DNA from 2 places in the Thermoanaerobacter siderophilus SR4 genome. Region 2 is predicted to be linked to the other one. Evidence: riboswitches for the same ligand, from Rfam matches in the RefSeq annotation. Region 2 holds a riboswitch; the other holds the start of a gene.
What was found. A riboswitch is a leader RNA that binds a small molecule or an ion and turns the genes downstream of it on or off. The one in region 2 is predicted to bind cyclic di-AMP.

Region 1 (16,133 bases), 510 kb from region 2:
TATAAAAGTTTATAAAACTGTAAGCTATACTATCGACCGAATTAAATGTTCTTAAAAATTTTCCTATGTATTTTTTCTTTATTCTCTCAAAATCTTCTTCCTTTAAAAATTGTAGATTATTTATTGCATTTAAAATGATATCTCTCACTTTAAAAGGATCTTTAGATTGACCTCCTATTATAGAATAACCGTAATCTATCTCTCCACCGTAATCAAAGCTAAAAGTGCTGTCAATAAGCCCTTCATTGTAAAGCCTCTCATACAAGTCAGAACTTCTGCCTAATGCCATTTCCAAACCTATTTGTATCTCTAAATTTTTCTTTAATAATTTCTTTCCCCCAAAACCCACATCTGTATCTTTAAAACCTAGATTAAAAAGAGGAATGGATACTTGCATATCTTGTACAACTTCTTTTTTATAAACGCTTGAAGGCTCTTTAGGATATATCCTTTCTATTTCTCCCTGTTTTTTATCCTGTCTCACATTTTCTTTTATAACGTCAAGAGTTTTATCTATATCAATATCTCCTACAGCAAACAATACCATATTTTCAGGATGATAAAATGTGTAATAACATTTATACAAGATTTCTTTATTTATTTGCGAAATTGATTCAATCGTACCAGCTATGTCTTTTCTAACTGGATGTACATGATAAAGAGCCTCTAATGCGTTAAAATAAACTCTCCAATTGGGGTCATCTTGATACATCCTTATTTCTTGAGCTATTATTCCCTTTTCTTTTTCCACATTTTCATCTGTAAAATAAGGATTTTGTACAAACTTCACTAAAAGTTTTAGATTTTCATAGAAGTTTTCAGTACTCGCAAATAAATAAGCAGTTGTAGTAAAATTTGTATAAGCGTTAGCTGAAGCCCCTAATTTTGAAAACTGCTCAAAAATACTACCTTCTTCCTCTTCGAACATTTTGTGCTCCAAAAAATGCGCAACCCCATCAGGTACCTCCGTTACATTAGTATCCCCTGGAGCGATAAACTTACTGTCATTAGAACCAAAATGGGTAGCAAATATTGCAAACTGCTTTGTATAACCTCTTTTCGGCATTATATACACTTTCAGGCCATTATCCAATTCTTGTAAAAGTATTTTTTCGTCTATTCTCTCATTGTACAACTGCTGCATAATTATTCCTCCTTTTTGCCGGTCATAAAATACACCGTATCTAATTTAACCTTTTTAGCAACTTCCACTACGTCCTCTTTTGTCACCTTTTCTACTTTTTTAATAAATTCTTCTATATTTAAATCTGCTCCTGCAATTTTTTGTGACAAATAGTAGTCAGATTTAGAAGTAGCATTGTCTTTCATTGCATTCAAAGAGGTCTTTAAGGCTTTTATTGTGGAATCTAATTCATAATCTGAGATATTACCTTCTTCAATTTCTTTTAACTGTTTAAGTATTATATCAAGAGCTTTGTTGTAATTTTCTATCTCTATGCCGCAACTTACCACCATTAAACCTTTAAATCTCTCAAGCCTTGAATAAGCATAATAAGCAAGACTTGCCTTTTCCCTCACATTCATAAAAAGTTTAGAAAAAGGTCCTCCTCCTAATACACCACTGTATACCAAAAGAGGAAAATATTCCTTACTGTTAGCCGGCACATTAGTTCTAAAGCCAAGAGTAAGCTTCCCCTGGGTTACTTCTAAATTTTCTGTCACATATTTTACTTCCTTTACTTCTTTATATATATTTGGGGAAGGAATATTTAATATTTGTCCTCTTTGAAAAGCAAAATATTTTCTAAAAACCTCCTCTATATATTTAGGGTCCACGCTTCCGACTACATATATATCCATCGGCAAAGTATTAATACAATTTTGATAATAGTGGTAAAGATTTTTTTCATCAATAACCTCTAAGTCCTCACTCTTGCCTAATTCGAATATAGCAAAAGGCTCCCCTTTACACATCTCTTCATAACAACGGTCTACCGCATATTTGGTTTTGTCATTTATTCTTGAATCTATTAAATTTTTGTGAATCTCTTTTTCTTGAAGTACATAATCTTTATTAAAAGCATTTCCTTCTGTAAGAGGGTTGAAAACTAACTCTTTTAAAAATTTTACTCCCTCTTCTAAAATATTCTCTTTTATGTACTCCTCTTGAGGTAATTCCAATCTATATTGTTGAAGGTGCCTTTCTCCTTTTTTATACACAGAAACAGCCATAGTAGTGCCGTATAAGTTTTCTAAAAACTTCACCATTTCTTTATAGGTTTTAATACTAGAAGTACCCCTTTTTAAAACAGCAGGCAGCAAAGCATATTTTGTAGCCTCTTCTCCTAATTGATTGTGGATATAAAGATTAATTGTCACTGTTTTAAATTTGTCTGTAGTATCTATGTACAAATTTATTCCGTTGTTTAATTGTTTCTCAATTAATTCCATGGAATCAACTCCTTCTAAAATAATCCAATTATTTTTTGATTATATGATAATTGTATCACAAAGTCAATAATACATAAACCCGGGGAAAAACCCCAGGTTTTTTACATGCCAGGCGTTATGCGCTTAATAATTTCTGATATCTGTTTTGCAAATTCAGAAACTGGTCTTCCCGCAGAAATTCCTCTGGCAATGTTATCTATTCTTTTGTACAAATCTGGATCCGCAGTTACATAGACCCTTGTTATAGACTTATCAGTATTTTTTACAGTCTTCTCTATTTTCTTTTTTACATCTGTTTCATGAGTTCCCTGTACTTTTGCTTTCATATCCACACCTACAAGGGCAGTACTTCCAGATACTACTACTGTAGCCTTGTTTACTTCTGGTAGTTTAGCAACATTTGAAGCTATTTTGCTTGCTCTTGCACTTTCTGTTGTCGGTTTTCTTACAGGAGTTGGAGCTGGCATTGTTGGTGTCCTAGGTGCAGGCGTTGTATAACCTGGTGCTGTCTTAGAAGGCGCAGGAGTAGTCCTTGTAGGCGCCGGTGTATAACGAGCAGGAGCAGGCTTTCTAGTCGCAGTTTTGCATCCTGCCATTGAAACCATTATCATTATCCCAATAAGCATTATTGTAATTATACTTTTTATTTTTTTCAAAGCTATGCACCTCCTCAAAATATATTTTTGCACTTTTATTAAAAAGTATTATGCTAAATTATGGAATGTTTATGAAAAACATTTGAAAAAATTTTTTGAGTAATATATAATGCATATGTAAAACTATTGGAGGGAAGATAAAATGGAAATAGGAATTGTTGGACTACCTAACGTCGGTAAAAGCACTTTGTTTAACGCAATTACAAAAGCAGGTGCAGAATGTGCAAATTACCCCTTTTGCACTATTGAGCCAAATGTCGGAATTGTATCTGTGCCTGATGAAAGGTTAGATTTTTTGTCAAAAATTGAAAATCCCCAAAAAATCATACCTGCAACTATAAAATTTGTTGACATAGCAGGACTTGTAAAAGGGGCAAGTAAAGGAGAGGGTTTAGGAAATAAATTTCTTTCTCATATTAGGGAAGTTGATGCTATATTAAACGTGGTAAGATGCTTTGAAGATAGCAACATTGTCCATGTAGAAGGAAGTATTGATCCTATAAGAGATGTTGAAATAATAACTTTAGAGCTTATACTTGCTGACATGGAAGTTATTGAAAGGCGTCTTCAAAAAACATCAAAACTTGCGCGAAATGATAAAAAAGCAGCCTTTGAAGTGGAAGTACTTGAAAAATAAAAAAGGATTAGATGAAGGGAAACCTGTAAGGGCTCTTCAATTTACTGAAGAAGAAAAAAGTTTTGTAAGTCAACTTATGTTGCTTACCTATAAACCTGTTATGTATGTAGCAAATATATCAGAAGAAGACTTAATTTCAGGAGAAGAAAATCAATATGTAAAGCAACTAAAAGAATATGCTGAAAATGAGAATTCCCAAGTTTTAGTTATAAGTGCAAAAATTGAAGAAGAATTAGCTTCTTTAAGTGATGAAGAAAGAAATGAACTTTTGAGAGAATACGGCCTTGCCGAACCTGGCCTTAACAACATAATAAGGCATGGTTACTCTCTCCTTGGACTTATAACCTTTTTCACCGCTGGACCAAAAGAAGTCCACGCTTGGACAATAAAAAAAGGCACAAAAGCACCTCAAGCAGCAGGAAAAATTCATTCAGATTTTGAAAAAGGATTTATAAGGGCAGAAGTGATCTCGTATGAAGATTTAGTAAAAGCTGGTTCACAGGCAGCAGCAAGAGAAATGGGACTTATGAGACTGGAAGGAAAAGATTATGTGATGCAGGATGGGGATATAGTAGTCTTCAGATTTAACGTATAAAAATCGCCATAAAAGGCGATTTTTATACGTTACTCCAGACTTATTTCTACATGTTCCCCATCTTCTTCATCATATACATCTATTATTTTCCCTGTTTCTCCTTTTTCTAGCGCCTCAAGAATTTCTTCTAAATTTATACCTGCATTTGTAACTTCAGAAGGAATAAATTTTCCTCCTATTTTCATTCCCAAGTTGACAAGACTATATGGTATTGCAAGATTCACCTTTAATCTATTGTTAACTATGTCATAAACCTTTATCTTCATCCATTTGAATTTATTTTTTTGACTTGTTTTGGCACTTATTTCTTCTCCCCCATTATCATCGATAGCTTTCAATAGCTCAGCCGCTTCTTCAGCTGTTATTTTGCCCTCTTCTAACATCTTTAAAATTCTCATTTTTTCTTCTTCCATAAAAATACCCCCTCACTCTAAATGAACATTCCCATTGACAGTACGAGCTACTATATTTATTTTATTATAAGCCTTTTCATAGTCTTGAGTTTTCCCTTTAAGATGAGTAGCTCCTCTTACCTCATAAAACATACTTGGCAATTTCACTTGACACTTGCCATTTACTGTGCTCAAATCAAAAGAAACGCCAACCTTTTCATCAGCAATCTCCATTTCGATACTGCCATTAGTAGTACTTGCCTTTAGGGAAGAATTGCTTGAATTGACTTTAAAATCCTCTACAATAATTTTACCATTTATTGTGTTTAAATCTGCATCGTTGAAAGTACTGTCCTCTACTGCTATACTGCCATTAGAAGTGCGACAAACAACCCTTTCACAAGTAGCATCATCCACCTCTATCTTCGCATTTGTAGTGTGGTTCTCTATTTGATAAAACTTTATCTCTTCTAAGTAAATGCTTCCATTGGTAGTGTAAGCCTGCAGACTTTCTCCTTCAATACCTTCTATGGAAATTCTGCCATTTGTAGTAGAAAGTGTTATATTTTTATATTTAACCTTAGGAAGATACATTTTAACACTCAAAGCCTTTATCTTTGGAGTCTTCTTTACTTCTAATATTCCATTTTGGCAATTGTATATAATTTCTTCTTCTCCATTTCTGGGAACTACATATCTTGTGGTAATAGAAGCATACTCTTCTTCCCACGTTTCAATATAAATTTCTCCATTTCTCCCTTCTATTCTTATATTAGCATTTTCCGCTACACTATCGCATCGAAATTCTTTTTCAATTGTCTTTCCTAAAGATATTCCTAAAAAAGTATCCAGCAGCCGGTCAACTGTCCTCTCAAAAGTAGAAATTTCTCTTTCTTTCTCTCTTACTGTAGAGATTGCCTTATCAATTTTCTCTTCTATTTTAAAAGGAATTTCTTCTAGCTTTGAAAAACTTTCCTCTTTTTTATTTGCCTTCTCTTTCTCTTCTATCTCTTCTAATTCTTCTTCATAAAAAAATTCTTCTCCCTCTATCGCTTCAAGCAATTGAGCCGCTTCCTCTGCTGTTATCTTCCCCTCCTCTAGCATTTTTAAAATCAATTCTTTTTCTTCATTCATAGAGCTTGCCCCCTAATCCTTACTATTCTTTTAAAAGTTTCAAAGCTTCTTGAACAGTTATTTCACCACTTTCTAACTTCTTCAGGACTTCTTTTTTGTCTACTGTAGGCCTTCTTTCAACTTCATATCCCAAAGCAGCAATCAAATTGTCCAATTTGTTTCTAATTGTAGGATAAGATAAGCCTAATTCTTTTTCCATTTCCCTTATATTTCCCCTCGTCCGTATGAAAAGTTCCAAAAAATCTCTTTGCTCTTTTGACAAATAGCAAAATTTACAAAGTTCAAATTTACCTTCAATTGCTGTTCCACATTGAGGACATTCCAGCCTTGTTACCACCATTTTTTCACTGCAAACTGGACATCTACCTATTACTTCATTCATTAATATCACCTCTTAAAAGGCAAGTTTATTATAAAAAGCCTGCTCACATTCGTCATCTTGTTTTTATTATAACACTTATTTTAAAAATGTCAATAAAAATTTTAAATTATTTTAAGTTTTAGTTTAAAAAAATTAATTTTTTAAAGGATAAAAATAAACCAAGCAAAGCTGCTTGGCTTAAACTTCTATAACCTCTTCTTCAAAATCATCAATATATTTTTGATACTCCATTTTTTGTTCTGCTTCTATTACTTTGTCTAACTTAGGCTTTGTAGCAGGATGTTTCGGCACAAAAATAGTGCAGCAGTCTTCATACGGTCTTATAGAGATCTCAAAAGTACCAATCTTTTGAGCTAAATCTATAATCTCTGTCTTATCCATTCCAATGAGAGGCCTAAATATTGGCATAGACACAGAAGTATTGGTTACATATAAACTTTCAATCGTTTGACTTGCAACTTGTCCTAAACTTTCCCCAGTGATTAGAGCCATAGAACCATTCTTTTGAGCAATTTTTTCTGCTATCTTCATCATCATCCTTCTCATGATTATAGTAGTAAATCTTGGTGGACACTTTTCATAAATTTTCAATTGCAAATCAGTAAAATGCACTACATGTAATTTTATCTTTTGGCCATACTGAGAAAGGACTTCGCACAAATCTACAACCTTGTCTTTAGCTCTTTCAGAGGTATAAGGAGGACTGTGAAAATAAACCGCTTCTACTTCTACGCCTCTTTTCATCATCATCCAAGCAGCTACAGGGCTGTCAATGCCTCCTGACAAAAGTACAGTCGCTTTACCGTTTGTCCCAAGAGGAAGGCCTCCTATTCCCTCAATCACTCCCGCGTATACAAAAGCCATTTCTCTTATCTCTACATTTAAAAGCACATCAGGATTATGGACATCTACTTTTAAGTTTTTGATATTTTTCAATACTGCTGCTCCTACTCTGCGGCTGACCTCCATGCTGTTATAAGGAAAAGACTTATTTGGCCTCTTAGTCTCTACTTTAAAAGTCTTTCCTTCGTGTCCTTTCATAAGTTCTACTGCAGCTTTAAATATTTCATCCAAGTTTAAATCGGTTTTTTTAGCTTTTGTTATTCCTACAATACCAAAGACTTTTTTTAATCTTTCTATTACCTCTTCAATATCTCCATCACATTCTACATAAATTCTGCCATGAGTTTTTTCAACTTTAACTTCCTTAAAGTCAGAAAGAGCATGTTTTATATTTTTTATCAATTTATTTTCAAAAAAAGACCTATTATCTCCTTTTAAAGCTAATTCTCCATATTTAATCAATAATATGTCTTGCATATTTTACCTCCGTTTATACTTTCTTAAAAAATTCACTTTTTCTTTTAACACTGATATAGTATAGTCAATTTCTTCTTCTGTATTAAAAATTCCAATGGAAAATCTTATAGCGCTTTCAATAAGGTCCTCTTTAAGACCTATCGCTTTTAAAACATGACTTTGTCCTTTCTTTTTGGAAGAACAAGCCGATCCCGTAGAAACATATATGCCCTTTTCTTCAAGAGCGTGTAAAAGCACCTCTCCCCTCACACCGGCAAAAGAAATATTGAGTATATGTGGCGCTCCCTCTTCAACATTTGGCCCGTTTAAATGAACATCTTTTATTTCAGAAACTATGCCTTGATAAAGTTGCTTCTTTAAGGTCATTAATTTGCTTACATTACCGTGGAAATTTTCTTTGGCTAATTTGCTAGCCACACCAAATCCCACAATTCCTGGCATATTTTCTGTCCCAGACCTTAAATTTTTTTCTTGTCCTCCTCCAAAAATTATTGGCCTAATCTTTACTGATTTATCAATATATAAGGCTCCTACACCTTTAGGGCCGTGTATTTTATGACTGCTTAAAGAAATCATATCTAAATTTTGCTTTTTTACATCTATATTTATTTTTCCCACTGCCTGTATAGCATCAACATGAAAAATTATACCTCTTTCCTTTGCTATTTCACCTATTTCCTCTATTGGCTCAATCGTACCTATTTCATTGTTAACAGCCATAATTGAAATGAGAATCGTTTTGTCAGTTATAGCTCTTTTTAAGTCTTTTACATCTACTTTTCCTGTTTTATCCACAGCTAAATAGGTTACTTCAAAGCCATTTTCCTCTAAATATTTTAGCACATTAAGTACAGAGGGATGTTCAATAGCGGAAGAAATTATATGATTACCCTTTTTTCTCAAACTCTCCGCTACTCCAATTAAAGCAAGATTGTTTGATTCTGTACCACCAGAAGTAAAAACAATCCCCTCAATATCTCCGTTAATTAGTTTAGCAACATTTTCTCTTGCTTCTTTCATCAATTTTTCAGCCTGATACCCTTTCAAATGTAACGAAGAAGGATTGCCATATTCATTTTCTAAAACCTCTACCATTTTCTCTATAACTTCTTTCCTAACTCGTGTAGTAGCACTGTTGTCAAGGTATACTTCCATAGGCATCATCCCTTTTATCTATTTTGCAAACTTGATTAACAAATTAATAGTTCGCTGTACTTCTTCATAGGTAGCCTTTCCATCTTCACTTGCTAATATACACTCCTTAGCATGCTCTTGTATTATAGACATGCCCACTTTTTCTAAAGAAGCTTTTACAGCTGCTATCTGCAATAAAATTTCCTCACAACTTTTTGACTCTTCTACCATTTTTTCTATCCCTGCTATGTGCCCTTTTATCGTCTTTAATCTCATCAAAATATCATTTCTCAAATTATCGCCCATTTACAACACACCCTTTACTAATTTAATTCCTTATATATTAACTTTGCCACAAAATTTGCAAAGAGTCAATTCCTATATCGAGTAGGAGCTGAATAATTATTTTATTCAGCGTCCTCTCACACCACCGTACGTACCGTTCGGTATACGGCGGTTCATTAGGAATTGTGTACAATTAGATATCTTTGGGATAAACTCTTATAACCTATGCTTTCAAAGTATTTATTTGTAAGAGTCTTATTTAGGATTGGGCTATTGGATATTCTCCAGTAGCCTTTCCTTGTATTGGCGTATTCCCAGGCTTTTTGTTCTTCTACTCCTAGTTTTACTAAGTTATCATGCTTCGTTTTTATCTTCTTCCATTGTTTCCATATACATGCCCTTAGTCTTCGCCTTATCCATTCGTCAAGGGTTTTCATTATGCTTTTCGCGTCTGCTAATCCAAAATAGTTGACCCATCCTGTTGTTATTTGATTTAGTCTTTTTATTCTGTTTTCCATGCTTATTCCCTTGTTCCGATTGGTTATTTCTCTTACTTTTTCCTTAAACCTTTTGATGGATTTTTCATGGATTCTTATTCTTACTTCGTTTTCTTTTGTGTAGAATGAAAATCCAAGAAATTTTCTTCTCCATGGTCTATCTACAGCACTTTTTGCTTCGTTGACTTTTAGTTTTAATTTGCTTTCTATGAATTTCTTTATGCTCTTCATTACTCTGTTTCCTGCAGACCTGCTTTTTACATATATGTTGCAGTCATCTGCATATCGGCAGAATTTGTGCCCTCTCCTTTCAAGTTCTTTGTCTAGTTCGTCCAACATTATGTTTGCTAATAGGGGACTTAATGGCCCTCCTTGGGGTGTCCCTTCTTCTGTTGATATTTTGATTCCGTTTATCATTACTCCTGATTCTAGGTATCTTCGTATTAACTTTAGTACTCTTTTGTCCCCTATCCGCTTTTCTAGTTTGGACATTATTATGTCGTGGTTTACTCTGTCAAAGAACTTTTCTAAGTCCATATCTACAACCAATGTGTATCCTTCATTTATGTATGCTTCTGCGGCTTTTATTGCGTCTTTTGCACTGCGTCCTGGTCTGAATCCATAACTGCTATCTGAAAATGTATGGTTGTAGACTTTATTCAGTATTTGGGCTATTGCTTGTTGTATTAGTCTATCTAGTGCTGTAGGTATTCCTAGTAGTCTTACTCCTCCATCTGGTTTGGGAATTTCTACTCTTCGCACTGGTTGTGGTTTGTATTTCCCCTCCAGCAGTTGTTGTTTTATGGTTGGCCAGTTTTCTTTGAGATACGGTAGAAGTTCATCTACTTCCATCCCATCGACTCCATGGCTTCCTTTATTTGCAACAACGCGCTTGTATGCTGCTTCCATGTTCCCTCGTTCTACTATCATTTCAAGCATCTTGCCGGTATATCTTTGTACCTCGTTTCTTCCATCTTCCGACGCCGATGATATACTATGCACTTCCGTTGTCTTTTGAAATTCCATTTCTCTATTCAACGGATAGCCTCTTTGTTGAGTTGTCTGCAGTCTCTGCATATCTTTCGAGTCCATAAGATTTCCAAAACCTCCTAACGTTCGGTCCTTCCTTATCTATTCATGTCTAGATAAGTACTATGACCTCTGCTGACTTCTCAAGGTTCAACCATACATCACTGTATGGGTTGTCACTTCAGATTTTACTTCCATGACTTATCCTTGAGACCTCCCCGGGTAAGAACGATAACTTTCATCTCATATATCTGCCAGATTTACTGTATGGGATTCGGGTAGTGTTGGACTTCGTTTTGTTACGCAAACTCATCCATCCCAATTCAGCCTCTTATCTGGTTCTTGTTCATCAGACCGAGATTTTGCCTTAAGCTTCCTTCAGATTCCACCTCACGATGGACACCCTTGCTCTTGGCTAGTGGTTCCCACTACCAAGCCCACAGCGGACTTTCACCGCCTAGTTATCGCCCATGCCGGGCGCACATAAATAATAAAGGAGCCAAAAAGGCTCCCTTATTTGTTATATTTTGCATTTTTATATCTTTGTTGTGAATCCAAAATCTTTTTTCGTATTCTAATGCTTTGAGGAGTAACTTCCACTAATTCATCATTATCTATAAACTCTAATGCTTCTTCTAAGGACATCTTTTTTACAGGAGATAGCCTCAAAGCCTCATCCGCCGTTGCAGACCTTAAATTTGTCACATGTTTTTTCTTACATACATTGACATCAATATCTCCACTTCTTGAATTAACTCCCACAACCATCCCTTCATACACTTTTGTACCTGGCTCTATAAAAAGTGTCCCTCTCTCTTGAGCATTGTAAAGGCCATAAGTTGTCGCAACCCCCGTCTCAAAAGCTACAAGAGCGCCTCTCGTACGAGAAGGAATGTCTCCTTTGTAAGGTGCATAATCATAAAAGACAGAGGTCATTATGCCATTTCCTTTTGTATCTGTTAAAAATTCAGACCGATACCCTATTAAGCCTCGTGTAGGTATTTTAAACTTAAGCCTTATAGTTCCTGGCTTTAATGTGTGCATATCCATCAATTCAGCTTTTCTCGGTCCTAATTTTTCCATTACAACTCCCATATATTCTTCAGGAATATCTATTGTCAAAAGTTCAATAGGTTCCATTTTTACTCCATTTATTTCTTTAAAAATCACTGTAGGCTTAGAAACCTGTAATTCATACCCTTCCCGTCTCATAGTCTCAATTAAAATAGAAAGATGCAGCTCTCCTCTTCCAGACACCTTAAAAGAATCAGTAGAATCTGTTTCTTCAACTCGCAATGCGACGTTTGTCTCTAGCTCTTTAAAAAGCCTTTCTCTTAAATGTCTTGAAGTAACGTATTTACCCTCAGTTCCAGCAAAAGGACTGGTATTTACACTAAAAGTCATAGAAACTGTTGGCTCTTCTATGCGAACAAAGTCTACCGCCTCGGGGTTATCTCTATCTGCAATGGTCTCTCCAATCTCAATATCGCTTATGCCAGAAACCGCCACAATATCTCCCAAGCTTGCTTCTTCTACTTGCACTCTTTTTAGTCCTTCAAACTGATATAGATTATTTATGTGAACTTTTTGTATTGACCCATCTCTTTTACATATAGCCGCTTCTTCCCCTGAAATTATTTTTCCTCTAACTACTTTTCCAATGGCAATTCTCCCAATGTAATCATCATAATCTAAAGTAGTCACTATAAGTTGTAATGGTGCTTCAATATCTCCTATTGGTGCAGGAATATAGTCTAAAATCGTATCAAAAAGAGGTCTCAAGTCATGAGACTCTTCTTCTAAACTTAATTTTGCTATACCTTCTTTTGCAGAGGTGTAGACAACAGGGAAATCAATTTGGTCATCATTTGCTCCTAATTCAATAAATAGATCTAAGACTTCGTCAATAACCTCCTGAGGCCTTGCATCAGGCCTATCAATTTTATTTATGACAACTATAGGTTTTAGATCCAGTTCCAATGCTTTACTTAATACAAAACGGGTCTGTGGCATAGGTCCTTCAAAAGAATCTACCAACAAAAGTACCCCATCTACCATTTTTAATACTCGCTCTACTTCACCGCTAAAATCTGCATGTCCTGGGGTATCCACTATATTTATTTTCACATCTTTATATCTAACAGCAGTATTTTTAGCAAGAATTGTTATACCTCTTTCTCTTTCTAAATCGTTAAAATCCAAGATCCTTTCCTCAACTTTTTCATTTGCCCTAAAAATACCGCTTTGTTTAAGCATAGCATCAACCAAAGTAGTTTTACCATGATCAACATGGGCAATAATGGCTATATTTCTTACATCTTCTCTTACAAATTTCATAAGGTATCTCCTTCCATAAAATAGGCTATATCGCGTATACAGTATTATATAATATCTCAAGGAATAAAAATAGTCAATATAAAAAAGAGCACTCTCTAGAGCACTCTTTTTATCATAGGTCATTTTATAATTCTTCTTGCTGTAACATAATGTTCTTTATAATACCCTTCGTTTAAAGGACTTATTATGACCTTCCCTCTACCTGAAGAGCTTTGTATAAACTCACCATTACCTATATATATTCCTGAATGATTTATCACACTGCTTCCTAAAGTTTTAAAAAATACCAAATCTCCTGGTTGAAGATTGTTATAACTTACATATTCTCCTGCAGTAGCTTGCTCATTTGCCGTTCTTGGTAAATTAATACCTACATTCTTGAAAACATATTGAACAAAGCCGGAACAATCAAATCCTTTTGGAGTTGAACCTCCATAGACATAAGGAGTCCCCACAAAAGACTTGGCAAAATCTATTAACTTATCTATCAAACTCCTATCTACTTCACCCCTTGAGATACTTGAAGGGCTCCTCACTGCTAAGTATTCTCCGTAAATCCATCCTTCTCTTCCGTCCGAAAGCTTTATTTTATACCACCCATTTTGTTTACCCAACACATTCACTGTAGTATTCTTGTTAAGCTGTGCTACAACGCTGCCAGATAAACCCGCTTCACTTCTCACATTAACGTAACTACCTGTCACTATACCAACACTTGCTGCTTTTTCCGAATCTCCTCTTGAGACATTAGAAGAATTTCTTACGGATAAATATTCACCAAAAACCCATCCTTCTCTTCCATCAGAAAGCTTTATCTTGTACCACCCGTTTTCCTTATCTAACACAGTCACTGTGTCATTCCAATTTAAGCGGGCAATGACACTTCCTGATAAGCTTCCTTGAGTCCGCACATTTACATAATTGCCTGTAATCTTTCCAACTCCCAGTCCTTCCGCAAACGCTGGGTTCAAAAAAGAGCTACCAATCAGCGTCGCACCAAACACAGAAATTCCAAAAATCATCTTTCCTATTCGCTGATCCACTGCAAATCTCCTTCCTTTATTGCCTCCGGAGTTAGCTGTCGGGTGCGGGACAGAAGGTATCCCTACTGCAGCTTAAAGCTACAGATTAACCCCAAAAAGCGGTTCCTCCGTACCTTTCGGATTCGGCAAGATTGCATATTTTGTCCTTTTGTCTTATCTTATCATATCCTACAGTCAAAGTCAATGTTTACATTACATTTTCTTAAATTTTTTAATCTTTTTTTAATATATTTTATAAAAAATTAATAATTTGTGTGACAAAAAATAAAAGGCTTAACGCCTCTTTTCTCTTTTATTTATGGTGCGGGCGGTGGGACTTGAACCCACACGAGATTATCTCTCACATGCCCCTCAAACATGCCTGTCTGCCAATTCCAGCACGCCCGCCTGCGTTTTTATTATACTGCTCACTTAACTCGTTTGTCAAGGTGGCAAACCTATTAATCATTTCAATTAAAATATCCATCACTGAGTAGTCGTACACCCAAACGTACGCGTCTGCCAGTTCCGCCACCACCGCACGCTTTATTTAATTTCGTCACACTATGAATTATATAATCTTTTTAGGTCAGTGTCAATACCTATTTTTTGATATACCATTTTTCTATATTGTTAAAAACATTAAATCCAGTAGGGTCCACAACTTTTACATTGTCATATGCCATAACTGCTCCTTCAATATAGAAAAGGCCAATTATGGGTTGTTCCTCTAAAAAAACTTGTTCCAAAGCCTGATAATCTGTTTTTAAAGAATTCTCTTCTGAATCATAAAAAATTCTACTATATATTTCATCAACTTTAGAATTACTATAACCCATAAAATTGTCTTTGCCTTTTGTCATAAACATTGTAGACATATCTTGATTATAACTTAAATTCCACTCCATTAACACCAAATCAAATTTACCCGAATATACAGAACTTAGTAAATTGCTCCAATCTTTTGGTACAATGTTTATTTCAATTCCTACATCTTTTAAATTATTCTTTATAATTTTAGCAACTTTAATCAAATATGGATTATTTGCATTTACCAGCAAATCAAATTTGAGCTGATAAGTTCCATTGCTCCTTATCCCTTTAACTAAATTCCAACCACTTTCCTCTAATATTTTATTTGCCTCTTTTATATCGTAATTATGAGATACTATTTTATTGCTATAAAGCCACGAATCAGGGCGAACGGGAATACATGACTTTAACCCATGACTGAAATATACATCTCTCAAAATTTTGTCAACATCTATTCCATAACACATCGCTTTCCTGACATTTGAATCTTTCAAAGCTGGCTTTTGATAATTAGGGGCCATAAATACATAATCTTGCATAACGTATTTATAAATATTTACGTTTGAAATTTCTTTGTATTTATCCCAGTCTATGTCACTTAAAAAAGTAAAATCTGCTTCTTTGCTTTGAAAAGATGTTATCATAGCATTTTCATCAGGCACAATTTTAAACACTATACTATCTATATAAGGTTTGTCGCCTCTATAATAAGGATTTCTTTCAAAAATAATTTCTCTGCCAACGCTGTAAGAAGATATCTTATATGACCCTGTACCAATAGGTACAATATCTTTATTTAAAATATCTTCCTTACCTTTATATTGGTGCTCAGCTAGAATAGGAAAAGTAAACAAAGCTATTGGATTTGCAACAGGTTTATTTAAAACAACTTCAAATTCATAATCACCATTTGTCTTATAAGAGGAGAGATAGTTAATGAGAATATCCCTATAAGGACTTTTTACATCCTTATTTTTAAAAGAATCAAAAGTAAATTTTACATCATTAGCTGTAAAACTTACTCCATCCTGCCATTTAACATTCTTTTTTAAATAAAATTTTATATTAAGTCCATTTATCTGCCAGTTTTCTGCTAATTGAGGAATAGGTTTTAAAGTTTTATCCAAGGTAACTAATCCTTCCAATGACAAATTTAACATTTGCCTTACTCTCTCATTGTCATTCAAAAAAGGATTTAATGTATCAAAAGAAGTAATATTTACTCTTAAAGTGCCACCCTCTACTGGCTTTTCTTCTTCAATCTTAGTTTTGTCCTCAGATGCTTGAGGTAAATTTACCATATTTTGCGGAGTAGTTTTGCATCCTGTAAAAATAAACATCAAAATGAAAGATAATATAATAAATTTTCTCATTAACTATCATCTCCGAAAACTATTTTATCTTTTTCAATTTTTTATTTTCGATAATTCCAGGAATTCTCCCTCTTTTAGCAATAGGTACTCCTTCCACTTCTTTTATATCCATTGT
Region 2 (16,133 bases):
GAATAATATGGCTTATGGTACCTGCAGGAGACCCTGTTGACGAAATGATAGAAAAATTAGTTCCCTTGCTTGAAGAACATGACATCATAATAGACGGCGGCAATTCCTACTATAAAGATACTTTAAGAAGGTATGAGATGCTTAAAGAAAAAGAAATTGATTTTGTAGATGTAGGCACAAGTGGAGGAATTGAAGGAGCAAGACATGGGGCTTGCACCATGATAGGAGCAGAAGATGAGGTCTTTAAATATATTGAACCTCTAATTAGGGATATAAGTGCGGAAAACGGTTATTTACATACAGGCAAAAACGGCTCAGGACATTTTGCAAAAATGGTTCACAACGGCATAGAATACGGAATGATGCAAGCTATAGGAGAAGGGTTTGAGGTTTTAGAGAAAAGTCAGTTTGATTTTGATTTAAAAGAAGTGGCCAGAGTTTGGAGTCATGGGTCAGTGATTCGCGGATGGCTTATGGAGCTTATGGAAAAAGCTTTTGAAAAAGACCCTAAATTGTCTGGGATAAAAGGAGTAATGCACTCTTCTGGAGAAGGACTCTGGACGGTAGAAGAAGCTTTAAACCTCAAAGTGCCAGTGCCTGTAATTGCACAGTCTTTATTTATGAGATATCGTTCAGAGCAAGAAGATACATTTGCAGGAAAGGTTGTAGCTGCTTTGAGAAATGAGTTTGGAGGACATGCGGTGGAAAAGAATTAATAGAGGTGGTTTTATGGTTAAAAATAATATATCTAATATAATGGTTATATTTGGCGGGACAGGGGATTTGACTCACAGAAAACTTATGCCTGCTTTGTACAATTTGAAATACCAAAAAATTCTTCCTGAAAATTTTGCTGTTGTATCCATAGGAAGAAGAGACAAAACAGAGGAACAATATAGGAAGGAAGTATTAGAGTCCGTTAAAAATTATTCGAGATTTGACATTGATGAAAAAGTTTGGCAAGATTTAAGTGAAAGGATATATTATAAGAGATTTGACTTTGTATATGATAATGGCTATATGGAATTAAGTTCTTTTTTAAAAGAACTTGATGAAAAATACAATACAAAGGGCAATAGGGTATACTATCTTGCAGTAGCTCCAGAATATTTCGGTATAATTGTTGAAAAACTCTATAGGCATGGTATGGTAAATAATGAGACTTCCTGGCAAAGGGTGGTCATAGAAAAACCTTTTGGAGAAGATTTGGAATCGGCACGGAAATTAAATAAAATAATAACTGATGTTTTCACGGAAAGGAATACCTACAGGATAGACCATTATCTGGGAAAAGAGATGCTTCAGAACATAATGATAATTAGATTTGCTAATGTATTTTTTGAACCTGTGTGGAACAGAAGGTATATTGATAATGTTCAGATTTCTTCAAATGAAATAGTCGGAATAGAAAATCGCGGTGGGTATTATGAAAAAGCCGGGGCGTTACGAGATATGGTACAAAATCACATGCTTCAACTTCTAACTTTAACGGCAATGGAACCGCCTGTAAACCTCGATACAGAATCTATAAGAGACGAGAAGGTAAAAGTTCTGAAGTCTTTGGAGATATTTACTCCAGAGGCTGTTGAGAAAAATGTTGTGAGAGGGCAGTATGCAGGATATAGACAAGAAGACAAAGTTTCCCCTACTTCTAGTACAGAGACATTTGTAGCTTTGAAAGTGCATGTAGAAAATTTTCGCTGGGCAGGAGTACCTTTCTACATTCGCACAGGCAAAAGAATGCCGGAAAAGTCTACACAAATTGTAATACAGTTCAAACCGTTGCCAGGAATCTTGTATTTTAAAGAATATAAAAATTTATTGCCAAATTTGTTAGTTATAAAAATTCAACCTGAGGAAGGTGTAAAGCTTCAATTTAATGCAAAAGTCCCTGGGGCAGGAGATATCACCATACAACCTGTAAATATGGATTTTTGTCAAAATTGCCAGATTTCAAATAATTCTCCAGAAGCTTATGAAAGACTTCTTTACGATGTCATGAGAGGAGATTCTACTTTATTTACGCGATGGGATGAGGTAGAATATTCTTGGAAGTTTGTAGATGCTATTGCTGAAGCATGGAAAGACAAAACGCCTGACTTTCCTAATTATCAGCCAGGGACCTGGGGACCTAAAGAAGCAAATGAGCTGTTACTAAGGGACAATAGAATGTGGTGGAATGTATAAAAGAAGGGGGTAAATTAAATGAAAATATACGATATTTCAATGGAAATTCACGAAAATATGACTGTTTACAAAAATAAAGAAGAGAAAAGGCCTAAACATACTATTACTGTTGATAGTGGCGATGTGAGAGAGTCCTGTATTAGCATGGACATGCATACAGGAGCGCATATTGATGCTCCTCTACACATGATTAGGGGAGGAGATACAGTAGAAAATATAGACCTCAATAAGGTTATAACTAAATGTAAAGTATTTGACTTTACAAATATATCTGATAAAATAACATCGGAAGACCTTGCAAGTAAAGACATTCAAAAAGGAGATTTTATAATATTTAAAACAAGAAATTCTTTTAGAGAGGATTTCGATTTTGAATTTGTCTATTTAGATAAAAGCGGTGCCCAGTTTTTAAAAGAAAAAGGTGTAATTGGTGTAGGTATTGATGCGTTAGGAATTGAGAGAAATCAGCCGGAGCATGAAACTCACAAGATTCTTTTAGGAGCAGGTATAGTTATTCTTGAGGGACTACGGTTAAAAGATGTAGAAGAAGGAGAATATTTCTTATATGCTGCGCCTTTAAAAATTAGAGGTGCCGAAGCCTCCCCTACAAGAGCTGTTTTGATAAAGGAAGAGTAAAAAATCATGAAGTTAAAATGGTCTAAGGGCAAAAATTTTGTTTTTGGAAAAATCTCATATGATGAAGAAAATACAGATGAATATATAGAACTTTTATTTGAAAAATTCGGCAAAGAATTTTTTGAAGAAGTATATTTAGAGTATCAAAAAGGTACGACTATTGACGTAGCTTTTAAAGAGGTGCTAATCAAGCATAATAAGCTAAAACCCTTAAATATAAAAAAATTGAAAATAAAAAAGCAATAAGTCAGATTTACTGGCTTGTTGTTCTATTGCATTTTTATAGGGCTAAAGGTACAATATAGTTAAGAAAACTTTTACGTAAGGGGATTTTGTATGAGAGAATACAGTGTATTTGATATTATGGGGCCTGTGATGATTGGACCCAGCAGTTCTCATACAGCAGGGGCCGCAAGGCTTGCGAAAATTGCTCGAGAAATTGTGGAAGAGGATATATCAGAAGTGGAATTTGTATTGTATGAATCTTTTGCCCGTACATATAGGGGACATGGTACGGATAAGGCTCTTGTGGCAGGGATATTAGGTTTTGACCCAGATGATGAGAAACTGCCTCATTCTTTTGAAATAGCAAGACAGCAAGGGATAAAGTTTAAATTTACTGAAAGTGACGAAGAATCACCACATCCCAATACTGTAAAAATGATAATAACAGGTAAAAGTGGACAGAAAAACAGCATTTTAGGATGTTCTATTGGTGGAGGAAATGTGCTTTTAAAAGAGATAAATGGCATAGAGGTAGAGTTTACTGGTGAATATGAAACGTTGATTACAAATCACATAGATAGACCAGGGATAGTGGCAAATGTCACTAAAATTTTTGCAGATTACAAAATAAATATAGCTTTTATGAGAGTGTACAGGCATTCAAAAGGTGACAAAGCTATTATGGTCATAGAATCAGACCAAAAAATACCTGATGCTGCAAAAGAAACCATAAAAAACATTGATGGAATTTTAAATGCCATAATAATAAATCCTATGTAATGGAGGTATAAAATGTATCAATTTAATCATGGTTATGAACTATTAGAACTTACAAAAAAATTTAACTTACCAATATCGCAAATTGTGGTGCTAGCGGAGCAAGAAAAGACAGGAGAAGGCCTTGATACAATTTTTCAAAAGATGAGAAATAACCTCAAAGTAATGAAAGAAGCTATTAATAAAGGTTTAAATGAAGATTTAAAATCAGTAAGTGGTTTATCAGGTGGAGATGCAAAAAAACTATATGAAAGAATAATCATTGGCAATACTCTTTCTTGTGAAACAATGGCAAAAGCTGCTGCTTCTGCTCTTGCAGTGACAGAAGTAAATGCTTCTATGGGTAAAATTGTTGCTGCTCCTACTGCAGGTTCCAGTGGAGTTATTCCGGGAGCTCTTATTACAGTGGCGAGAAAATTTGGCAAAAGTGATGATGATATGACAAGAGCTCTTTTCACTGCTACCGGCATAGGTATTATAATAGCTAAAAATGCTACTTTATCTGGAGCTGAGGGGGGATGTCAAGCAGAAGTAGGTTCTGCTTCAGCGATGGCTGCAGCAGCTTTAGTAGAACTTATGGGGGGAACACCAGAACAGTGTTTGACGGCAGCTTCTTTTGCTATAATGAATTTGCTAGGGCTTGTATGCGACCCAGTTGCAGGGTTGGTAGAAATCCCTTGTGAAAAGAGAAATGCCCTTGGGGCGCTTAATGCTATGATATGCGCTGATTTTGCAATAGCAGGAATGGACAGTGTCATACCCTTTGACGAAGTGGTAGAAGCTATGTATAAAGTAGGGAAAGCTATACCTTACGCTTTAAGGGAAACTGCAGAAGGGGGACTTGCAAAGACTCCTACAGGGATAAGGCTTAAGAAAGAGATATTTGAAAAAGTTGAACGGGGGGATTAAAGTGGAGGTTTTAAAAGATAGAAGCGAAATTGAAGATAAGTATAAATGGCGACTTGAAGATATATATGAAAATGAGAATTTGTGGGAAGAAGACTATAACAAGACTAAAGAGCTTTTAAAAGAGATTGTAAAGTTTAAAGGCAAAATTAACACTTCAAGAAATTTATTAGAGGTACTAAAACTTAATGACCAAATTGGGATGACAGCCAGCAAAATTTTTGCCTATGCCCGTATGAGAAGAGACGAAGATAATACTAATCCCAAATATCAAGCTTTGACTGACAAGGCCATGAGACTCAATGTTGAAGTTATGAGTGCTACTTCTTTTATAGCTCCAGAGATTTTATCCATTGATACACAAAAATTAATGGAAATGATAGAAGAATTAGAAGAATTAAAGATTTATAAGCAATATCTTGAAGATTTAATCAGGTTTAAACCTCATGTACTTTCATCGGAAGAAGAAAAAATATTAGCAGAAGCAGAAACATTGGCAGAATCTGTTTCAAATGTATATACTATGTTGAATAATGCTGACATGAGATTCCCCACTATTAAAGATGAAGAAGGCAAAGAAGTAGAAGTGACTCATGGCAATTTTGTACGCTTCATGCAGAGTAAAGACAGAAACGTCAGAAAAGCCGCATTTAACGCCATGTATGACACATACAAAAAATTTATAAATACTTTTGCTTCTACAATGGCGGGGAATGTAAAGAAAGATATTTTCTACGCTAAAACACGGAAATACAATTCTTCTTTGGAAGCTTCACTTTTTGAAGACAATGTTAGTGTAGAAGTTTACAACAATCTTATAGAGACAGTACATAGTAGACTTGATGTATTACATAGATATGTGAGGCTTAAAAAGAAGCTTTTAGGTTTAGATGAGCTTCACATGTATGACTTGTATGTGCCCTTGATACAGGAATATGATAAGAAATTTACATATGAAGAAGCAATTAACCTCGTGCTAGAAGGACTACAACCGTTAGGAGATGAATACATAAATTTACTAAGGAAAGGATTTAATTCTCGTTGGGTGGACGTATATGAAAATCGAGGAAAAACTTCTGGAGCTTATTCATGGGGAACTTATGGCACTCACCCTTATGTACTTTTAAACTATCAGGGCAAATTAAATGATGTATTTACAATTGCCCATGAAATGGGACATTCTTTGCATACCTATTACTCAAATGCGACCCAGCCCTATGTGTATGCAGGTTATAAGATTTTTGTGGCAGAAGTAGCTTCTACTTGCAATGAAGCTATACTTATGAATTATCTTTTAAAAAATTCTAAAGATGAAAAAGAAAAACTTTATCTTTTGAACCACTTCTTTGAGGAATTTAGAGGGACAGTCTATCGGCAAGTTATGTTTGCTGAGTTTGAAAAACTCATACACGAAATGGCAGAGAGAGGAGAACCTCTTACAGCGGAAGTGTTAAACAAAAAATATTATGAATTAAATAAGCTCTACTATGGAGATGACATAGTGGTAGATGAAGGAATAAGCTATGAGTGGGCGAGAATCCCACATTTTTATAGAAATTTCTATGTTTATAAATATGCTACTGGATTTTCTGCGGCAATAGCTATTTCTCAGATGATATTAAATGAGGGGGAAAAAGCTGTAGAAAGGTATAAGGAGTTTTTAAAGAGCGGGAGCTCTGATTATCCCTTAAACCTTTTAAAGAAGGCAGGAGTGGATTTAACTACTCCAAAACCAGTAAATGAAGCTTTGGATGTTTTTGAAAAATTGCTTGATGAGTTTGAAAAAATGCTATAATGAATCAAGAGGGCAGTAAAAGAGACTGTCCTTTTTGTTTTTTAATAATCAGTAGAACCAGAATTTGAAGACATGTACCTCTATTATTTTGATAAAGAGCCAGAAGAAGTTTAAGCTGAAATATTGTTTTACTCATTTTGCTTAACTTTTTCTTTTTAATGATGTATAATATTAAAATAAAAAAGTGTGAGGTGTGAACTTTGGATTTTATAACAGTTGATTTAAAAGAAAGGTCTTATCCTATTTATTTTGCCTATGATTATTTGGATAAAGTAGGAGAAGTGATAAAGAAACATGTGAGAAGCAGTAAAACATTTGTAATAACTGATTCTAATGTTTATCCTTTGTATTTTGAAAAACTCAATGAAAGTCTTAAAAAAAGTCGTTTTGATGTGTCATATGAAGTTATTCCTGCAGGGGAAACAAGTAAAACAATGGAAATGGCACAAAGGCTTCTTGAAAAAGCTTATGACTATGGACTTTTAAGAGACAGTTCAGTTATAGCTCTTGGAGGAGGCGTTGTAGGAGACATAGCTGGATTTGTCGCAGCAACTTACATGAGGGGAATAGACTTTGTGCAAATTCCTACGACTTTGTTGGCGCAGGTTGATAGCAGTGTAGGGGGCAAAGTAGCAGTCAATCTAAAAAAAGGCAAAAACATAATAGGAGCTTTTCATCAACCTAAAATGGTATATATAGACACCGCCGTTTTAAACACGTTAGATAAAAGAGAAATACTTGGTGGATTAGCTGAAATAATCAAATATGGTATTATATGGGATTTTAGTTTATTTGAGTATATTGAAAGCAACATTTATGAAATTTTAGATTTAAAAGAAGATAAATTAAGGCATATAATCAAAAAATCTTGCGAAATAAAAGGGAAAATCGTATCTCTTGATGAAAAAGAAGAAAACCTGCGTTCAATATTAAATTTTGGCCATACAATAGGACATGCCATTGAAGCTTTAACAGGTTATGAGAGGTATATTCACGGTGAAGCTGTTGCTATAGGTATGGTATACGCTTGTAAACTTGCATTAAATTTAGGGTATATTGATGAAAAATATTTTGAAAGAATTTTTTCTTTAATACAAAGGACAGGATTACCTACAGATTATGAGGATTTGCACAAAGAAGACATCGTAGAGGCTATAAAACTTGATAAAAAGAGTAGAGAAGCCAAAATAAATTTTGTTCTTCTTCGTGGTTTAGGAAAAGCTGAAGTTACGACTGTTAAAGAGGAAGAAATCTTAAAAGTTTTAAAATAAGCGGGTAACCGCTTTTTTCTTTATCTTTTTTAGACTTTATGAAAAATTTACTTGACTTTACTTATGCAAAGTATTAAAATATCACCAATATTATAAATTGCAAGGGGGTGTTGGATGAAAATTGGTTATTTAGGGCCTAAAGGAACATTTTCTGAAGAAGCTGTTATAAAATACACACAAGGTGTTGAAAACTGTGAAGTTGTAGAGTTTAACACCATTCCGGAAGTCATAAATTGTATAAGCAATAGCTTATGCGAAGAGGCAGTAATTCCTATTGAAAACTCTATCGAAGGTTCTGTAAATATTGCCGTAGATATGCTGATAAACGACGCAAATGGGATAATGATAAAAGGAGAGGTGATAATACCTATTTCCCATTGCTTGATTTCGGATGCTCCAGTTGAATTTAAAGATGTACATTGTATACTTTCTCATCAGCAGGCAATTGCTCAGTGCAGGGAATATATATCTAAAAAATTTCCCAATGCGGAAATAAAAGCTACAGACAGTACTGCCCAAGCAGTCTTAGGTGTCAAATCTAAACCTGGAGTAGTGGCGATAGGTCCTGAAAGAGCAGCTGTTATTTACGGTATGAGAATAATTGATAGGGACATACAAGATGTAAAAGAAAATTATACAAGGTTTTTGGTCCTTTCTCAAAAGGACGGGGTTGTCACAGGGAAAGACAAGACATCAATAGTCTTTTCTGTCCCAAATGTTCCAGGCAGTTTATATAACGCTTTAGGGGTTTTGGCCAACAAAAAAATCAATATGACAAAAATAGAATCTCGACCTTCAAGGAAAAAACTTGGGGAATATGTTTTTTGGGTGGACATTGAGGGGCATAGAGAAGATGAAATAGTAAAGAGTGTCTTAGAGGAGTTAAAAGGTAGAACGGATTTTTTAAAAGTATTAGGTTCATATCCTAAATTTAAGTAGAACGGTAGAATGGAGGAATTGAAAATGGTAATTGTTATGAATATTGATGCCACTGATAAGCAAATCTCTGATATTACAAATCTTTTAACATCTCTTGGTTTAGGTTACCACATTTCAAAAGGTGAAGAAAAAATAGTCATAGGTGTTATAGGTGATAAGAAAAAATTAGAAGGTAAGGCTGTAGAAATGATGGAGGGAGTAGAAAAAGTCATTCCTATTGTGGAGCCTTACAAACTTGCTAGTAAGATATTTAAACCAGAGCCAACTGTGGTAAAAGTAGAAGACATCGAAATTGGTGGAAGCAACATAGTTATAATGGCGGGCCCTTGTGCGGTAGAAAGCAGAGAACAACTCTTTGAAAGTGCTATGGCTGTTAAAAAAGCGGGAGCTCAATTTTTAAGAGGAGGAGCATTTAAACCGAGAACATCACCTTACTCCTTCCAAGGCCTTGAAGAAGAGGGCTTAAAGATGCTAAAAGAAGCTAAAGAACTTACTGGACTTAAGATTGTTACAGAAGTTATGGATGTCCATTCAGTTGAACTAGTGGCGGAATACGCTGATGTTATACAAATAGGTACAAGAAATATGCAAAATTTTCCATTACTTAAAGCAGTAGGTAGAATCAACAAGCCTGTTTTATTAAAGAGAGGACTTGCGGCAACATTAGAAGAGTGGTTAAGTGCTGCGGAGTATATCCTAAGCGAGGGTAATAAAGACGTCATCCTTTGTGAAAGAGGAATAAGGACGTTTGAAACTTATACGCGAAATACTTTGGATTTAAGTGCAGTCCCAGCCATAAAAAAGTTGAGCCATTTGCCTATAGTTGTTGATCCCAGTCACGGGACTGGGAAATGGCACCTTGTAGCTCCTATGGCTAAAGCCGCTATAGCAGCAGGAGCCGATGGCCTCATTATTGAGGTACATCCAGACCCTAAAAATGCATTATCCGATGGGGCTCAATCCCTTACTCCTGAAAATTTTGAGACTTTGTGTGAGGACATAAAGGTTATCGCTAAAGCAGTAGGGCGTGATTTTGTATGATAAAAAATGCGGTTATTGTAGGATTGGGTCTTATAGGAGGGTCACTGGCAAAAGCGTTAAGTAAATATACTGATATAAAAGTTATGGCTGTTGATATAAATGAAAATAGTTTACACAAAGCGTTTGAAGAGGGAGTAATTTCTTATGGCGTGACACACCTTGATTTTCAAGTAGATGCTGATGTAGTTTTTATATGCACGCCTGTTGGAAAAATTGTTGAAAAGACTAAAAATATACTTCCTTATTTAAAAAAAGGTTGCATTGTAACTGACGTTGGAAGTACAAAAAAAGTTATAATGGAAGAAGTGCAAAAATTTTTGCCCGATGAAATTTTTTTCATCGGGGGCCATCCTATGGCTGGCACAGAGAAAGCAGGTTATGACAACGCTGATGCAGATTTATTTGTCAACTCTAATTATTTGTTGATGCCTTTTGATAATGTAAAGGAAGATGTTTTAGAATTATTTATAAATGAAGTAATAATAAAAATAGGTGCAAAACCGGTAATAATGGATTATAATAAACACGATGCCATTGTCGGAATAATAAGTCATGTACCTCATATTCTTTCTGCTACCCTTACGAATTTTGCTTATAACAAAAGCAGTGAAGCATTTAAATACGCAGCTGGTGGGTTTAAAGATACTACGCGAATTGCCTCGTCTCAGACTGAAATATGGAAAGACATAATTTGTACAAACAAAGAAGTTATTTTGGAGTTACTAAAAAATTACAGGAAAGTCCTAAGTGACTTTATTTGTTATTTAGAAAATGACGATATTGACAGCATACAAAAGTTTCTTGAAGATGCAAGAAAATATCGAAACACTATAACTTGAGGTGTTGTTATGGATATTGAAGTTAAAAAGAAAAGATTTTTAAAAGGTATTATCTCAGTCCCTGGAGACAAGTCAATATCCCATAGAGCTGTAATGATTGGGTCAATTGCAGAAGGGATTACAGAAATTGAAAATTTTCTTTTGGGAGAAGATTGTATATCTACTATTAATTGTATGAAGGATTTAGGAGTTGATATTGAATTAAAAGGAACAAATGCTAAAGTTCATGGAAAAGGGCTTTATTTAAATAAAAGCGAAAAAATCCTTGATGTAGGAAATTCGGGTACTACCATTAGGCTTTTGATGGGTATTCTCGCTGGTCAAAAGTTTGAGACAACGCTTACAGGTGATGATTCTATAAAGAGACGCCCTATGGGAAGAGTGATAACTCCTCTTAGTATGATGGGAGCGAAAATAGAAGCAAGAGAAGGAAATTTTGCACCTCTTACGGTTTTTGGAAACAAACTTAAAGGCATATATTACAAAATGCCAATTGCCAGTGCACAGGTTAAGTCCAGCATAATGTTGGCAAGCCTTTACGCTGATGATAAAACGACTATTGAAGAGCCTTACCCTTCAAGAAATCACACGGAACTCATGTTTAGTTCTTTTGGTGCTAAAGTGGATGTAAATGGCACAAAAATAACTTGTTACCCTGGCTACAAATTACAAGGGCAGAGAGTTATTGTACCAGGGGATATATCGTCAGCAGCATATTTTATTGTTGCTGCAACTCTCGTTCCAAATTCGGAGGTTACTATAAAAAATGTAAATGTAAATCTTACAAGGACTGGTATTATCGATGTGATAAAAGAGATGGGAGGAGACATTGTCTTAACAAATGAAAGAACTATAAACAATGAAAAAGTAGCGGATATAACAGTTAAGACTTCAAGGCTAAAAGGAATTGAAATTGGAGGAAGTCTTATTCCAAGGCTTATTGATGAAATTCCAGTAATAGCAGTTGCAGCAGTCTTCGCAGAAGGGAAAACAGTGATAAAAGATGCCGAGGAGTTAAAAGTAAAAGAAAGCAATAGAATAAATACAATCACTTCAGAATTAAAGAAAATGGGAGCAAAAATTTTTGAAACAGAAGATGGGATGATTATAGAAGGGACGGGTTTTTTAAGAGGAAATACAGTGGAAAGTTACAACGACCACAGGATTGCCATGTCTTTATGGGTTGCTGGACTTATAGCAGAAGGAGAAACTAAGATAAAAAATGCTGAATGTGTAAATATTTCATATCCAGATTTTTATAAAACCTTTGATATGCTATAATATCATTGGTGATGAATGATGAAAGAAAAGATACTTATCATAGAGGATGAAAAGCACATAGCCCGTTTTTTACAATTGGAGTTTGAACATGAAGGATATACTGTCACTGTGACTTACGATGGACCTTCTGGCTTAAAGGAGGCATTAGAAGGAGATTATGACCTTGTGCTTTTGGACATAATGCTTCCGGGAATTGATGGATTTGAAGTTTTAAAAAAATAAGAGAACATTCTGACATACCTGTTATAATGCTTACTGCCAAGTACGAAGTAAAAGACAAAGTGGAAGGACTTGACATTGGAGCTGATGACTATGTGACAAAACCCTTTTCTATAGAAGAGCTTTTTGCAAGAGTGAGGGCTGCTTTGAGAAAGAAAAAGCCGCATCTTAAAAAAGATGTGTTAAGATATAGCGACATCACTATGGATTTGACAACTCATGAAGTAAGAAGAGCGGGTATAAAAATTGAACTTACAAAAAAAGAATTTGACCTTTTAGAGTTTTTAATTAAAAATGCGAATATAGCTTTGACAAGGGAAAAAATCCTTGAGTGTGTGTGGGGTTATGATTATTATGGAGATACTAACATAGTGGATGTATATATAAGGTATTTAAGGAGCAAGATTGACGACCCCTTTGACCGGAAGTTAATCCACACCATAAGAGGAGTGGGGTACACTTTGAAGGAGGATAAGGATGAAGATTAAACTGTGGCCCCGCCGCATAACTTTAAGGATAGCTCTTCTTTATTCTGTAGTTTTTTCAGTAATATTGGTTGCGCTTAATGCTTCTGTGCTTTACGGCTTAAAATATTATTTAATATACCAAGCAATGGACCAAGTAACAAGCCAGGCAGAGGCTATAAAAAGTAAACTGGGGGAAATAAAAGGGGACGTCAATTTATCTGAAAAAGATTTGATTTTTTCAAGCATACCAAATGAAAATATTTATACAAAAATATTTGATGAAAAAGGGAATGTCATCTATTCTTCTAAAAGATTAGAAAGAATTAATATTCCTCATGATGTAAACATAGATATTCCTGTTAAAATTGACAAATATGATAAGGATTTGACTTACCTCAATACCATTTTTAAAAGCGATGATAAAGTGTTCTATATTCAAGTGATAAAAGACATGGAAAATGAATATTTGTTTTTGAAGCTACTTTTTATTTTGATGTTTTTTGCGGATGCGGCAGGAATTTTTGTGTCCTTTATTGCAGGATATTTCGTTACAAAGAGGGCTTTAAGACCTGTGGATTATATGACAAAAGAAGTAAGAGAGATAGATGCCCATGGGTTAAATAAAAGACTTAAAATATATGGAGAAGACGATGAACTTACAAGATTGGCAAAAACCTTTAATGACATGCTGGATAGGTTGGAAGATTCTTTTAAAAGGCAGAACATGTTTGTCTCTGATGCTTCTCACGAACTTAGAACCCCAATTTCTGTAATAAAAGGGTATATTGACATGTTGGATAGATGGGGAAAAGAGGACAAAGCCGTATTGCAAGAGGCTATAGAGGCGATTAAAAGAGAAACGTTAGACATGGAGCATCTCATTGAAAGACTCCTTTTGTTGGCAAAAGGAGATAATAAGTCAATAAAGTTAAATAAGGAACAATTTAATTTAAAGGATGTAATAAAAGAAGTTGCAGAGGAAATAAAAATGTTAAATGAAAGCAAAAATATAGTTGTAAAAGGGCAAAATGACATAAATATAACGGCTGACAAAAAACTCATTAAAGAGCTTATAAGGATATTTTTAGACAATGCAGCAAAATACACTTCTTCAGATGGCAATATAGAAATTGATGTGGGGAAAGATAATTCAAAAGCCTATATAAAAATTAAAGATGATGGCATAGGTATACCACAAGAAGATATTCCACATATTTTTGATAGGTTTTACAGAGTAGACAAAGCGAGAGCCAAGGAGACAGGTGGGGCAGGATTGGGATTAGCTATTGCTAAGTGGATTATTGAGGAACACAAAGGAAGTGTCACTGTAAAAAGTGAAGTAGGGAAAGGTAGTGAATTTACCATAACATTGCCTTTAAGGTGATGTTATTTTTTTATCGAACTTTGCTCTTGAAATTCTATATATTGTGTGGTATTATAATAATACAACAATATATAGAGGTGATTAAAATGAAAAACCAAGTGGCAGAGGATAAAAAACAGCTAAAAGAAAATAAAGCTGATCAAAATAATGTAAATGTGTTTACATGTCCGGATTGCGGTGCTAAATTGGTTCATGAGGGAGGTTGTGTTTTCTGTCCTTTCTGTGGTTACAGTGAGTGCCAGTAAGTACCTATCTTTCCACCAGTTTAATATGGACACAAGTTAAATATCCGGCTATAATTTAGTTAAAAATATGCCGAATCCCCGATAAGGGGTACGGGGGAACTAAATTGGGGTGAATCCACTTTTGTGGTAGGGTGTCCCTAACCCGAACCCGTCAACTAACCTCGGAGGCAAAAGGGGGAACAACATGTTTAATATTCGCATCAAGGTCAAACCTCTCATCGCATCAGTTATAGCCGGATTGTTTATTTCCCAATCAGTATTTGCCGCAACTTACACAGTTAAACCCGGCGATACCTTATGGGGTATAAGTCAAAAATACGGGACTACCTATACTAAGCTGATGTCTTTAAACGGCCTTCAAAATACAATAATATATCCAGGGCAAGTTTTACAAGTGCCGGGCAGTGATAACACATATGTTGTCCAAAAAGGTGACAGCTTGTACTTAATTGCTTTAAAATACGGTATTACTGTTGATATGCTCAAATCTGCAAACGGATACAAAAGCGACATAATATATCCTGGACAAGTCTTTATTATACCCCGTGATACTTCTTCTAATAGGACATATCAGGATGTCAGCAGAGGTTCTATTGAAAGGGGTGTAATACCCTACACAAAAGAGGAATTTGACCTCCTTGCGCGACTTGTTACCGCGGAAGCAGATGGAGAACCATACCAGGCTAAAGTAGCAGTTGCGGCCGTAGTAATAAACAGAGTTAAAAGTGGTATTTTCCCTAATACTATAAAAGACGTGATATATCAAGTCGATGCATACGGAAATTACCAATTTACTCCTGTGTTAAATGGGTGGATAAATAGACCTGCCTCAGCTGACGCTATAAGTGCAGCAAGAGATGCGTTAAGTGGTGTTGACCCAACAAACGGAGCCTTGTATTATTTTGACCAAAGTTCTACTAATGCGTGGTTGTGGTCACTTCCTATAGCGGCAAGAATAGGTAATATGGTTTTCTGTTACGGCAGGTAAAACTTCCGATGAGAGGGTCAAAAACGGGTACAATTTAAGTACCCGTTTTTGACGTGCGCCCGGCATGGGCGATAACTAGGCGGTGAAAGTCCGCTGTGGGCTTGGTAGTGGGAACCACTAGCCAAGAGCAAGGGTGTCCATCGTGAGGTGGAATCTGAAGGAAGCTTAAGGCAAAATCTCGGTCTGATGAACAAGAACCAGATAAGAGGCTGAATTGGGATGGATGAGTTTGCGTAACAAAACGAAGTCCAACACTACCCGAATCCCATACAGTAAATCTGGCAGATATATGAGATGAAAGTTATCGTTCTTACCCGGGGAGGTCTCAAGGATAAGTCATGGAAGTAAAATCTGAAGTGACAACCCATACAGTGATGTATGGTTGAACCTTGAGAAGTCAGCAGAGGTCATAGTACTTATCTAGACATGAATAGATAAGGAAGGACCGAACGTTAGGAGGTTTTGGAAATCTTATGGACTCGAAAGATATGCAGAGACTGCAGACAACTCAACAAAGAGGCTATCCGTTGAATAGAGAAATGGAATTTCAAAAGACAACGGAAGTGCATAGTATATCATCGGCGTCGGAAGATGGAAGAAACGAGGTACAAAGATATACCGGCAAGATGCTTGAAAAGATTAGTTAAAACCAGGGAAACATGGAAAACCTCCATACAAGCTACTTTGTTTCAAAATAAAAGGGAAGCCTAAGGAAATTCTTATGGGGAATGGGAAGGTAAATTAAAACTTTTCCCACGAAATTTTACAATAAAAAAATTAGGCCCCTCTCAGTAAAATAAAACAACTGTCCTCGTGGAGGGGGAAAAAAACAAAACACACAATAACCCCGGGTCGTATAAGAAAGATATAAAATTTCCCCCAAAATAACCTGAATTGGGTGGGGGAGGAGTAAAAGACCCACTCCCCCGCTGA

Region 1: linked by a shared signal. The riboswitch ahead of THESIDRAFT1_RS09465 (C40 family peptidase) and the one ahead of THESIDRAFT1_RS12140 (cell wall hydrolase) in region 2 are both predicted to bind cyclic di-AMP.

What each region holds. Positions count from the first base shown of each region.
Region 1 is NZ_CM001486.1:1,930,467-1,946,599, reverse strand. It holds gene yfmH (EF-P 5-aminopentanol modification-associated protein YfmH) at 1-1,144, opposite strand, end outside; gene yfmF (EF-P 5-aminopentanol modification-associated protein YfmF) at 1,147-2,412, opposite strand; gene THESIDRAFT1_RS09515 (YhcN/YlaJ family sporulation lipoprotein) at 2,514-3,068, opposite strand; partial or broken gene ychF (redox-regulated ATPase YchF) at 3,211-4,300, shown strand; gene THESIDRAFT1_RS09505 (SHOCT-like domain-containing protein) at 4,330-4,713, opposite strand; gene THESIDRAFT1_RS09500 (DUF4097 family beta strand repeat-containing protein) at 4,726-5,826, opposite strand; gene THESIDRAFT1_RS09495 (DUF2089 domain-containing protein) at 5,849-6,208, opposite strand; gene thiI (tRNA uracil 4-sulfurtransferase ThiI) at 6,386-7,528, opposite strand; gene THESIDRAFT1_RS09485 (cysteine desulfurase family protein) at 7,532-8,683, opposite strand; gene THESIDRAFT1_RS09480 (metal-sensitive transcriptional regulator) at 8,702-8,968, opposite strand; gene ltrA (group II intron reverse transcriptase/maturase) at 9,124-10,536, opposite strand; gene typA (translational GTPase TypA) at 10,987-12,810, opposite strand; gene THESIDRAFT1_RS09465 (C40 family peptidase) at 12,930-13,853, opposite strand; cyclic di-AMP (ydaO/yuaA leader) riboswitch at 13,859-13,991, opposite strand; tRNA gene THESIDRAFT1_RS09460 (tRNA-Leu) at 14,153-14,240, opposite strand; gene THESIDRAFT1_RS09455 (peptide ABC transporter substrate-binding protein) at 14,435-16,018, opposite strand; gene THESIDRAFT1_RS09450 (nicotinate phosphoribosyltransferase) at 16,038-16,133, opposite strand, start outside.
Region 2 is NZ_CM001486.1:2,441,544-2,457,676, reverse strand. It holds gene gnd (phosphogluconate dehydrogenase (NAD(+)-dependent, decarboxylating)) at 1-716, shown strand, start outside; gene zwf (glucose-6-phosphate dehydrogenase) at 730-2,187, shown strand; gene THESIDRAFT1_RS12200 (cyclase family protein) at 2,206-2,823, shown strand; gene THESIDRAFT1_RS12195 (hypothetical protein) at 2,830-3,069, shown strand; gene sdaAB (L-serine ammonia-lyase, iron-sulfur-dependent subunit beta) at 3,160-3,828, shown strand; gene sdaAA (L-serine ammonia-lyase, iron-sulfur-dependent, subunit alpha) at 3,841-4,734, shown strand; gene pepF (oligoendopeptidase F) at 4,736-6,526, shown strand; gene aroB (3-dehydroquinate synthase) at 6,727-7,797, shown strand; gene pheA (prephenate dehydratase) at 7,912-8,736, shown strand; gene aroF (3-deoxy-7-phosphoheptulonate synthase) at 8,761-9,777, shown strand; gene THESIDRAFT1_RS12160 (prephenate dehydrogenase) at 9,774-10,616, shown strand; gene aroA (3-phosphoshikimate 1-carboxyvinyltransferase) at 10,626-11,897, shown strand; partial or broken gene THESIDRAFT1_RS12150 (response regulator transcription factor) at 11,916-12,604, shown strand; gene THESIDRAFT1_RS12145 (sensor histidine kinase) at 12,594-13,967, shown strand; gene THESIDRAFT1_RS14400 (hypothetical protein) at 14,054-14,212, shown strand; cyclic di-AMP (ydaO/yuaA leader) riboswitch at 14,271-14,397, shown strand; gene THESIDRAFT1_RS12140 (cell wall hydrolase) at 14,397-15,200, shown strand; partial or broken gene THESIDRAFT1_RS13340 (group II intron reverse transcriptase/maturase) at 15,674-15,845, shown strand.